DNA from 2 places in the Thalassotalea sp. PLHSN55 genome. Region 2 is predicted to be linked to the other one. Evidence: riboswitches for the same ligand, from Rfam matches in the RefSeq annotation. Region 2 holds a riboswitch; the other holds the start of a gene.
What was found. Region 2 has a riboswitch for cobalamin ahead of cobO (cob(I)yrinic acid a,c-diamide adenosyltransferase). Riboswitches for the same ligand answer to the same signal wherever they lie in the genome.

Region 1 (4,945 bases), on a different contig from region 2:
TATCGCTTACCAAGACGACTTTATGGGGAGAATGACCGTCTCTGCAACGTTATTAAAACAAGTTGAACAAGGTATTGAACTGACGATAAATGTTCGTCGACCACAAGGCAAAACAGCAGAGCAACTTACCGATGAAATTAATGCCGCGATTATTAACTGGCAAAGTAAACATAAAGTCAGTTTACTAGCTAGCCATAATAAAATTGGCGATCCTTGGCTATTAACCGATGCGCCGCACATTCCAACCTTGCTCTCCGTATTTTCTCATTACACAGGGATTGAAAATGCTCAACCAATTGCCATTGGTGGCGGCACCAATTCCCGTTTATTTCCAAATGCAGTAAGTTTTGGTCCGTCAATGCCAAATGTTGCATACACTGGGCATTCGGAATATGAATTTATTACCATGGAACAGTTTGTTTTAAACTTAAAAATGTATACCGCAGTCTTGGTTGAGTTAGCGAGTAAAAACTAATCTTTGTCTAGACTTGTAGCAATAAATAAAAAAACCAGCAACTGACATTGCTGGTTTTTTATTGTTTTTTGCTTCTATCTAAGCGAATAAAACACTAATTTTTTTAGAAAGTATACGTACCGGTCAACTGAAAGTTAGTTCCGTCAGCGGTATAATTGGTTGCTGTTTCATACTCTTTGTCAAACAAGTTATTGATCTTAGCGATTACCAGTAAATTCTCAGTTGCTTGGTAATCAACTGAAACGTCAAGGGTAATATACTTTTCTAACGTTGCGCCACTAGAGTCAAGACTAGAACCACGGTAATTCAACGCACCATTGGCTTTTAGGTCTTGCCATTGGTAACTGGCAGTATAATTAGCGGTTACTTTCGGACGACGATGCAATTGCTCACCGGTTTGTTTATCTTCAGTGCGAGTGTAAGCTAAAGCGACTTTTTGAGAGAAATCGTCAATATCTACTCGTAAGGTAGCTTCTGCACCTTCAATACCCGCTTTAGCGATATTGGCAGGTTTCCAGTTACCGCTGGCATCAGGCGCCCACGCAATTAAGTTTTCTACATCAGAGTTGTAAACCGCAAATTCAAAAGCGCCATTTTCAAACTGGTTTTTAACTAAAAATTCAGTACTTTCAATGCTTTCAGGTAATAAATCTGGGTTACCTTGACCAGGCCAATATAAATCGTTAAATGTTGGCGCTTTAAAGCCAGTACCTCGGTTTAAACTCACTAATAAATTTTCATCGACTTGATAGCCAAATGACACGTTATAAGTATTCTCACCACTTAAGCCAGATACTTCATCACGACGTACCGCACCTTCAAATAAAAATTGTGCCATTTGATGGCGTGCTTGTACAAATGCCGCACGCGTAATGCGCTCGTCTTTGTCCCAGCTGCTGTTGTTACCAGAGACTTGCTCATCATACCAATCAAAACCCGCGGTTAAGCTAGAAGCATCGCTAAAGCTATACTGACTCACTAATGAAAATTGGTCACGTTCAGTAGCAATAAAAGCAGCATCGTCTTTTTGGCCTGAAATGAAGTTAGCGCCTTCGTCTTGGCTAGTTGATAAAGATACTTCGGTGAAGAAATTTTCAACTTGGTATTGGCTGCCTACTTTTATCGAGTAGTTTTCATAGTCTTGTTCATTAGCGCCACCCCATTTAGGATCGTACTCTGAACCACCTTCTTCATAGCGAGAGACTAACTGAAACGATAATTCTTCAGATACTTGGCTTTTACCCACTAAACCAACTGAACGACGGTCGTAACCATCATCATCATCTTCATAAGTATTCGCGGTAAAACCGTCACTTTCTTCCATTGAAGCTGATAAGGTCAATGAGTGTTGCTCGTTGCCTAAACCTACTGCTCCTTCTGTTTTCCAAAAGCCATGGCTTCCCGTACCCGCCGAGACATAACCTTCACCTGAGGTAAGTTGCTTGGTAAATATTTGAATAACACCGCCAATTGCATCAGAACCCCAAAGCGCTGCACGCGGCCCTTTAACAATCTCAATACGCTCAATTAAACCAATAGACATCGCAGCAAAGTTAGTTGTGCCTAAAGTTGCAGAGCCGACACGCACGCCATCAACTAATACCAAGGTATGATCACTGTTAGTTCCGCGCATAAATACTGAGCTAGCTTGCCCAGCGCCGCCTTGGCTGACCACACTAATACCAGCAATAGTTTCTAATAAATCAGTAATATTTTGTGGTTGAATAAACTCAATATCTTGCTGAGAAATAACCTCAGTTGCCGATAACGACAAGAATTTATCTTGTTGCGTACGGTTTGCCGTTACCACAATATTTTCCATATCGTCTGTAGGCGTTGGAGCAGCTAATGCTGCACTTGAAAATACTACACTTGTTAATGCCAAATAAATTGGCGATTTTTTCATTTTTTTAGTTTGTACTAATTGTTTAGTTGTCATATTACCTCGTCTTAAAGTGCCCTCCGCACTTTATTGATCACCAGAAATTAAACACTGGCGATAATGAAGCAAGCTGTAGGCTGTCGGACTTATGCTCTCGATCAAGCAATTACCGTTGCGGGGGCAGTAGCAAATTTTCATTGCTTTCCCCTAAAGCTCGCCAAATAAAAGCAGAGTATTTCTGCTCGTTACGTTTTAATGCACTCTCTATTAGCTTTTAGCGATGCGCATCAATTTTTTCACACATATCTTCAACACCCGATAATAACCGTGTACTAAATCTATGCAGCAAATCTGCATTGACGTGAACAAAATGATTATTTTTCACGGCTGGAATTTCAGGCCATTGTTGCCAATTAACCACAGGTTGCACTTTTTTCGATTTTTCGTCTGGAATAATAATGATCTCTGGTTGAGCAACAATGACGTTTTCAATACCCACTTTTGGATATTGCGTTGGATTTTCACCAAAAACATTATCCCCCTGACAAATACCAAGCAGCTGACTCAACCAGGTGTCGTCGTTAATTGTCATCATAGGTTCAGGCCACAATTGGTAAAAAACCTTAGTTGAGCTTTTTCCGACTTGGCTGGTGCGAATTTGCTGTAACTTTTGCTCAAAGTGCTGCGCGACTTTTTTTGCTTGCTCTTCACGCGCGGTTAACTCGCCAAAATAGCGTATTTCTTTGGCGACATCTGCTACATTTTTAGGGTGGCTAAAAACCACGTTTAAGCCTAAACGCTGCATTTGTTCAATATCGCTTTGCTGATTACCTGTCGTCCAAGCAATCACTAAATCAGGTTTTAGCGCCAATATTTTTTCCATTTTTACGCCATGGTAACCACCAACACGTTCAATACTCAGCGCCTCCTCGGGAAAGTCTGAATACTCAACTGCGCCAACTATTTGTTTGCCTGCGCCAATATCAAACAGCATTTCAACAATATGAGGCGCCATGGCAATAATGCGCATATTTTGCTTTTGCTCATCACTGTCATTATCACCTGCGTGAACACTAGCAACCTGACTCACCAACAATAACGCGGTAAACACTATCGAGTTAAAAACTTTATTCATATCGGTGCCTTTTTTAATAGTGACTTATTTAATGTACCTTGTTGAATCACTTCGGTAATTTTTTCAATATCAAGGTATTGCTGACAAACACTGGCTAAACGCTCAAGCTGAATTTCACGATGTTCATCAAGGTCAATATGCTCGGTTATGCCATTATCTTTATCTACCCAATGTAAAATAAGCTCAGTAGCTTCGCGGCTATCAAACAGTCCATGCAAATAAGTTCCAATAATTTGCCCGTCTTGCGATACAACACCATCGGTCGTTAAGTTATCCGCGTCACATGCAGTGTCGACACTTAATTGAAGCTCGCTCAGCAGTGGCGAAGCTAATGCAGCACCTGAAGAACGTCCACAATGAATTTCATAACCTTTCACCTGACATGATTTGCCGGCTACGGTCATGGTGGCATGCGCCTTTGTTAAGGTTTTATCCGCGCTTAACACGGTAGTGATATCTAAAAAGCCTAAACCATCAACCCCCACTTTTGCCTGCGTTGAACTCGACTCAATACCTAAAGGGTCGAAAATTTTATTGCCCAACATTTGATAGCCACCACAAATACCAAGTACTTTGCCGCCGTAACGTAAATGGCGCTGAATTTGCTCTTGCCATCCTTGGGCTTTAACAAAGGCTAAATCCTCAATAACATTTTTGCTGCCGGGTAAAATAATTAAGTCACAATCGGGTATGCGCTCGCCTACGCGCACATAAGTTAAGTTGATATGCTGATGCAGCCTTAACGCGTCAAAATCGGTATGATTACTAATATGAGGTAATAACGGCACCGCAATATTGATAATGCGCGCATCCGACTCTGTGGTAAGTTTATTATCGATGGCAATAGCATCTTCAGCATCAAGCGCTAAATCGTGCAAATACGGTAAAACGCCAAGAACCGGCTTACCGGTTTTTTCTTCTAGCCAATCAAGGCCTGATTCAAGCAATTTAATATCACCGCGAAAGCGGTTAATCACAAAACCTTTTACCCGTGCTTGTTCACTTTCACTAAGTAGCGCGAGTGTACCAACTAAGTGCGCAAAAACGCCGCCTTTGTCGATATCTGCAACTAAAATAACAGGACAATCAACCGCTTCAGCGTAACCCATATTGGCGATATCATTAGCACGCAAATTAATTTCAGCCGGGCTGCCTGCGCCTTCCACCATCAAGACATTAAAATCATTAGCCAAACGCTGGTGTGAGGTGAGTACCGCATCCATCGCCACTTTTTTATAGTCGTGGTAACTATCTGCTTCCATGTTTGAAATGGCTTTACCATGCACTATCACTTGCGCGCCAGTATCGCTGTTAGGCTTTAATAATATCGGGTTAAAATCAACGCGAAGCGGCGTTTTTGCAGCAATGGCTTGTAAGGCTTGAGCGCGACCAATTTCACCACCATCACTGGTCACAGCACTATTAAGCGCCATATTTTGCGGCTTAAATGGCG
Region 2 (4,945 bases):
TTTAGCACAAGTCACTTGGGGCACTATGCACGGCATTGCCCGTTTACTTATCGACGGAATATACGCAGACAGCCACAATATTGATGAAATGTGTGAATGTGCCCTCAACCTTTTTCTCAATCAAAGTAAAAGCCAATAACCACAAGCGTAAAAATCTTTGTACAACCAAGTCCCTAGCAAATGTAAATAGATGTAAACAGATGTTGCTAGCGCTGGCAATTACATTGCACACTCCTTACTATTTAAACGTTTCGACATCTACCTAAATTCGCTTAGCACAATCATTAGCGAACTAGACACAAAAGCTAGATGTTTTATTAATTAACAATAACAACGACAAATAAACAAGTGGGAATATCATGAAAACATTGATCACCGGTGCACTTTGTTCATCGCTGCTACTTGTGGCTGGCTGTAATACAACAGAACAAGCGCCACAAGCACAAATTCAACCTGTTAAAAAAGCGTTAGTTTCTGGTATTGAAAAAGCTAACATGGACATGAGTGTTCGTCCGCAAGATAACTTTTATCGCTACATTAATGGTGGCTGGTTAAACGCCACAGAAATTCCGGGCGATAAAACGGCCGTCGGTTCTTTTTATGACTTACGTGACGATGCTGATGATGCGGTAAAAGCAATTATTGAAGAGTTAGCAGGTCAAACAAACTTAGTTGAAGGTAGCGACGAACAAAAAGTGGCTGACCTATTTCGTTCATTTATGAACAGTGAAGCGCGCAACCAAGCAGGTACGACGCCAATTCAATTTATTTTTGACGATATCAACCAACTCAAAAACAAAGATCAATTAGCCAGTTTTTTTGGTAAATATCAAGCCGCAGGTGTGAATAACCCACTAGCGTTTTACATTAACGTTGATGCCAAAGATTCATCTCGTTACGCCACGCATATTTGGCAAAGTGGTTTAGGCTTGCCAGATCGTGATTATTACTTTAATGAAGCTGAGCGCTTTGTAAACATGCGCGAGGGTTATTTAGCACATATCGAAAATATGTTTAACCTTGCCGGCGTTAAAGACGGTAAAGCTGCTGCAGAAACTATTCTAGCAATGGAAACTGAGCTCGCGGGTTACCACTGGACTCGTGTACAAAGTCGTGATAGCGAAAAGCGTTACAATAAATTCCAAGTGAGCCAATTAGCTGAATTAGCAGGCGACTTTAATTGGTCAGCTTACCTTGATGCTCAAGGCGTGGCTAAGCAAAAAGACATTATTATTAACCAACCTGATTTCATTGAAGGTTTTGGTAAAGTTTTCGCTAAATCTTCTTTAGCTGACTGGCAAACTTACTTAACGTTTCATACCTTAAGTGCCTATGCGGTTTATTTAACTGAAGAAATTGATAATGAGAATTTTGATTTCTATTCAAAACAGCTCAATGGTCGCCAAGAGCAACGCCCACAATGGAAGCGCGGTGTAAGTGTTGTTAATAATAACCTAGGTGAAGTTATTGGGAAAATCTACGTAGGTCGTCATTTTAAACCTGAAGCGAAAACTCGCATGAGTCAGTTGGTGGAAAATTTGCGTAGCGCTTATGGCGCAAGCATTGACGAGCTTGAGTGGATGGGCACAGACACCAAAGCTGCAGCGCATGTGAAATTAGCGGCATTTACTCCTAAAATTGGTTACCCAGATAAGTGGCAGGATTACTCAAAATTAACGATTTCAGCAGATGATTTAGTTGGCAACATTGTCCGCTCTGGCATGGTGGGTCATCACAAAGAAGTTGAAAAATTAGGTGGTCCAATTCAAGATTGGGAATGGGGTATGACACCACAAACCGTTAATGCTTATTACAACCCAACCGTGAATGAAATTGTATTTCCTGCAGCAATATTACAACCACCATTTTTCAATATGGCAGCAGATGACGCAGTAAATTACGGCGGCATTGGCGCGGTAATTGGCCATGAAATGGGCCACGGTTTTGATGACCAAGGCAGTAAGTACGATGCCGACGGCAACCTAAGAAATTGGTGGACAGAGCAAGACTTAGCAGAATTTGCTAAGCGCACCCAAATACTTGTTGAGCAATACGCGGGTTACGAAGTATTTGAAGGTTTACATGTTAATGGTGAGCTAACCTTAGGCGAAAACATTGGTGATTTATCAGGTGTTACTATCGCATATAAAGCCTATAAAGCCTCTTTAAATGGTCAAGAAGCACCAATTATCGACGGTTTAACTGGCGATCAACGTTTCTTTATGGGTTACGCGCAAATCTGGCGTTCAAAATTTGTAGAGAAGGCGATGCGCAACCGCGTGGCAACTGACCCACATTCACCGGGTGAATTTAGAGCCTTAGGTTCTTTATCAAACATGAATGAATTCTACCAAGCCTTTGACGTAAAAGAAGGTGATGCCATGTATATTGCCCCTGAGAAACGCGTAAAAATTTGGTAATTAAGCACTAGGTTTTATCGTTAATCGCAATGTAAAAAGGGCCAACAGGCCCTTTTTTATCAAACAATTTTTATTGTTTTGCGCTGCTATTAACGACAAGGTAAACTGGTGCAGTTTAATTGCCGTTAAAGAATTCGGTGATTGACTCGCAGGGGAAAATGGTGAAAGTCCATTGCTGTTCCCGCAACTGTAAAGCCAGAGTACCTGCCGCCAAAAGCTAAGCTAAATGACTAAGCTAAAAAACAATTAGATTAAATAGATATTCGTGCGGGAAAACACGAAGAGTGTCTGAATCAAAATGGTCCAGCGCACTACTTTCGCTCCTACATTGGTATCCTTAAAATATTAAGGCTCCTCTTATGACAGACAAAAAATCTCTTTCTAGTGAAGAAAAGCACCAACAACGCATGCAAAAGCTCAAAGACAAAATTGATGCAAAAGTTGACTCAGCAACCGAAGAACGCGGCATACTTATTGTTATTACTGGTAACGGTAAAGGCAAGTCAACGTCGGGTTTTGGTACAGTAACTCGTGCGGTTGGCCACGGTTTAACCGCTGGCGTTGCGCAATTTATTAAAGGCCAGTGGGATAGCGGCGAACGTAACTTATTAGAAAAAAATGGCGTAACTTTTCACGTAATGAATACCGGCTTTACTTGGAATACCCAAGATAAAAGTAAAGATATTGCTGCTGCAACCGCGGTTTGGGCTGAAGCTAAGAAAATGTTAGCCGACGATAGCATTGATCTGGTTTTATTAGATGAACTGACTTACATGTTGTCGTACAAATATCTAGATTTAGACGACGTGCTAGACGCAATAACTAATCGCCCAGTTAACCAGCATGTGGTTGTAACGGGGCGTGCTTGTCATCGTTCATTACTTGATATTGCCGACACCATCAGCGAAGTTCAACCAACGCGCCACGCCTTTAATGCTGGCATTAAAGCGCAAAAAGGCATTGATTGGTAACTAACTGAAAAGTCGAACGTTACACACCTTAAGGTTCGACTTTTTCTGAAACTATGATTGTCTTGTCTATAAGCAATACAAAACGCCCAAGATGATCAACACCGCAAAAAATAGCGTTTCGCAGGTCAGTAAAAATATCGGTTTCCAGCCAACCGACAGCACTTGAGCTAACGAGGTTTTAATACCTATTGCGACCATAGCAATGACAAGAAACCATTGAGATAATATTTTAATCACATCAACCAAAGCGGTTGGTAACAGTCCTAAATTATTCACTAACGCCAAGACAAAAAACACCACTAAAAAGCTTGGTATAAAGCTGCTAACGCCTTTCTTGCTACTTTGTCCTTGCCCTTTGAATAGCCAAAAAATGATCATCACAATCGGCAATAATAAAGCAACACGCATTAGCTTAATATACATCGCAATATCGCCAGTGGTTTCTGAAACCGAATAACCGGCACCTGCAACTTGGGCAACATCGTGAATAGCGCCGCCAAGAAATACGCCTGCAAGTTGATCTGATAAACCTAGCGTAGTTACCACAATCGGGTAAAAAATCATCGCCATCGTGCCGAGCGCGGTAATACTGACAACGGTTAATGCAAAAAACTTTTCAAACTGCGCGTTTTTAGGCAATACCGTTGATATAGCCGCTGCCGCAGATACGCCACATATTGCCACTGCGCCACCCGATAACACACCAAACGAGGTCGGTAATGACAATAATCGAGCAAGCACAACCGCAAAGCCCATAGAAACTATCATAGATGCAATAATCAACAATGGTGCTTCAAAGCCTAAAGACATGACATCAGCAAAGGCTATTCGCACTCCCACTAAAGCCACTGCCATTCTCAGCAGCGCGGTTGAACAAAATGCAATACCCGATTGTAGCTTTGGCGAGTGAAATAAAAAATGCAATGCCAAGCCAAGCAGCAGTGCCAGTAGCATAACAGGTGCTTGATACGTTGATGCTAATACCTTAGCAATCGCCGCAACCAATACGCATAAAGCGATACCGTGTATGTGCACTTTAAAAAACGACATCAGTTTTAAAATCATCTTAGAAAATTTATTTAAAAGAAAAGTGTTTCGCGAATATTGTCAGTGTAACTAAAGCCATCAATAAAAAATATAACTTCCTTGCCAGCTTGCCAATCTACAACGATGAATTACACAACCACATTGACCTCTTAATTAACTTAAAAAATCATCAGTTAATAGCATTTACCTTAGTGAATTTTGAATATCCGACTATATTGTAATATGCGGGCTTATTATTAGCCTCAAGCTAACGTCAACTCATGAAAGGATGCACAAGCGTTGAAAAAAAATTGGTTTATTAATTTAGCACTCATGTTAACCATCATTTTTACCGTAGTTATTTTTATTAGCTATGAAACTCTTACCGAAAAAAAGGTAACAGAAGTCTCAGTTGCTGTGTCCAGAACGCCCCTGTCAGCCCCTTTTTATATTGCCCAAGAGCAAGACTTTTTTGCACAAACCTGCGTTTCTGTGAATATCGTTGATGTTTATGGCGGCAATAAAGCC

Region 1: another riboswitch for cobalamin. It lies ahead of ACRRSQ_RS04680 (TonB-dependent receptor domain-containing protein); the one in region 2 lies ahead of cobO (cob(I)yrinic acid a,c-diamide adenosyltransferase).

What each region holds. Positions count from the first base shown of each region.
Region 1 covers NZ_JBPDIH010000002.1:346,719-351,663, forward strand. The annotation lists gene ACRRSQ_RS04675 (dipeptidase) at 1-475, shown strand, start outside; gene ACRRSQ_RS04680 (TonB-dependent receptor domain-containing protein) at 579-2,414, opposite strand; cobalamin riboswitch at 2,472-2,605, opposite strand; gene ACRRSQ_RS04685 (cobalamin-binding protein) at 2,632-3,492, opposite strand; gene ACRRSQ_RS04690 (cobyric acid synthase) at 3,489-4,945, opposite strand, start outside.
Region 2 covers NZ_JBPDIH010000007.1:250,721-255,665, reverse strand. The annotation lists gene ACRRSQ_RS15175 (TetR/AcrR family transcriptional regulator) at 1-139, shown strand, start outside; gene ACRRSQ_RS15170 (M13 family metallopeptidase) at 360-2,420, shown strand; adenosylcobalamin-variant (AdoCbl-variant) riboswitch at 2,555-2,634, shown strand; gene cobO (cob(I)yrinic acid a,c-diamide adenosyltransferase) at 2,780-3,391, shown strand; gene ACRRSQ_RS15160 (YeiH family protein) at 3,458-4,441, opposite strand; gene ACRRSQ_RS15155 (ABC transporter substrate-binding protein) at 4,718-4,945, shown strand, end outside.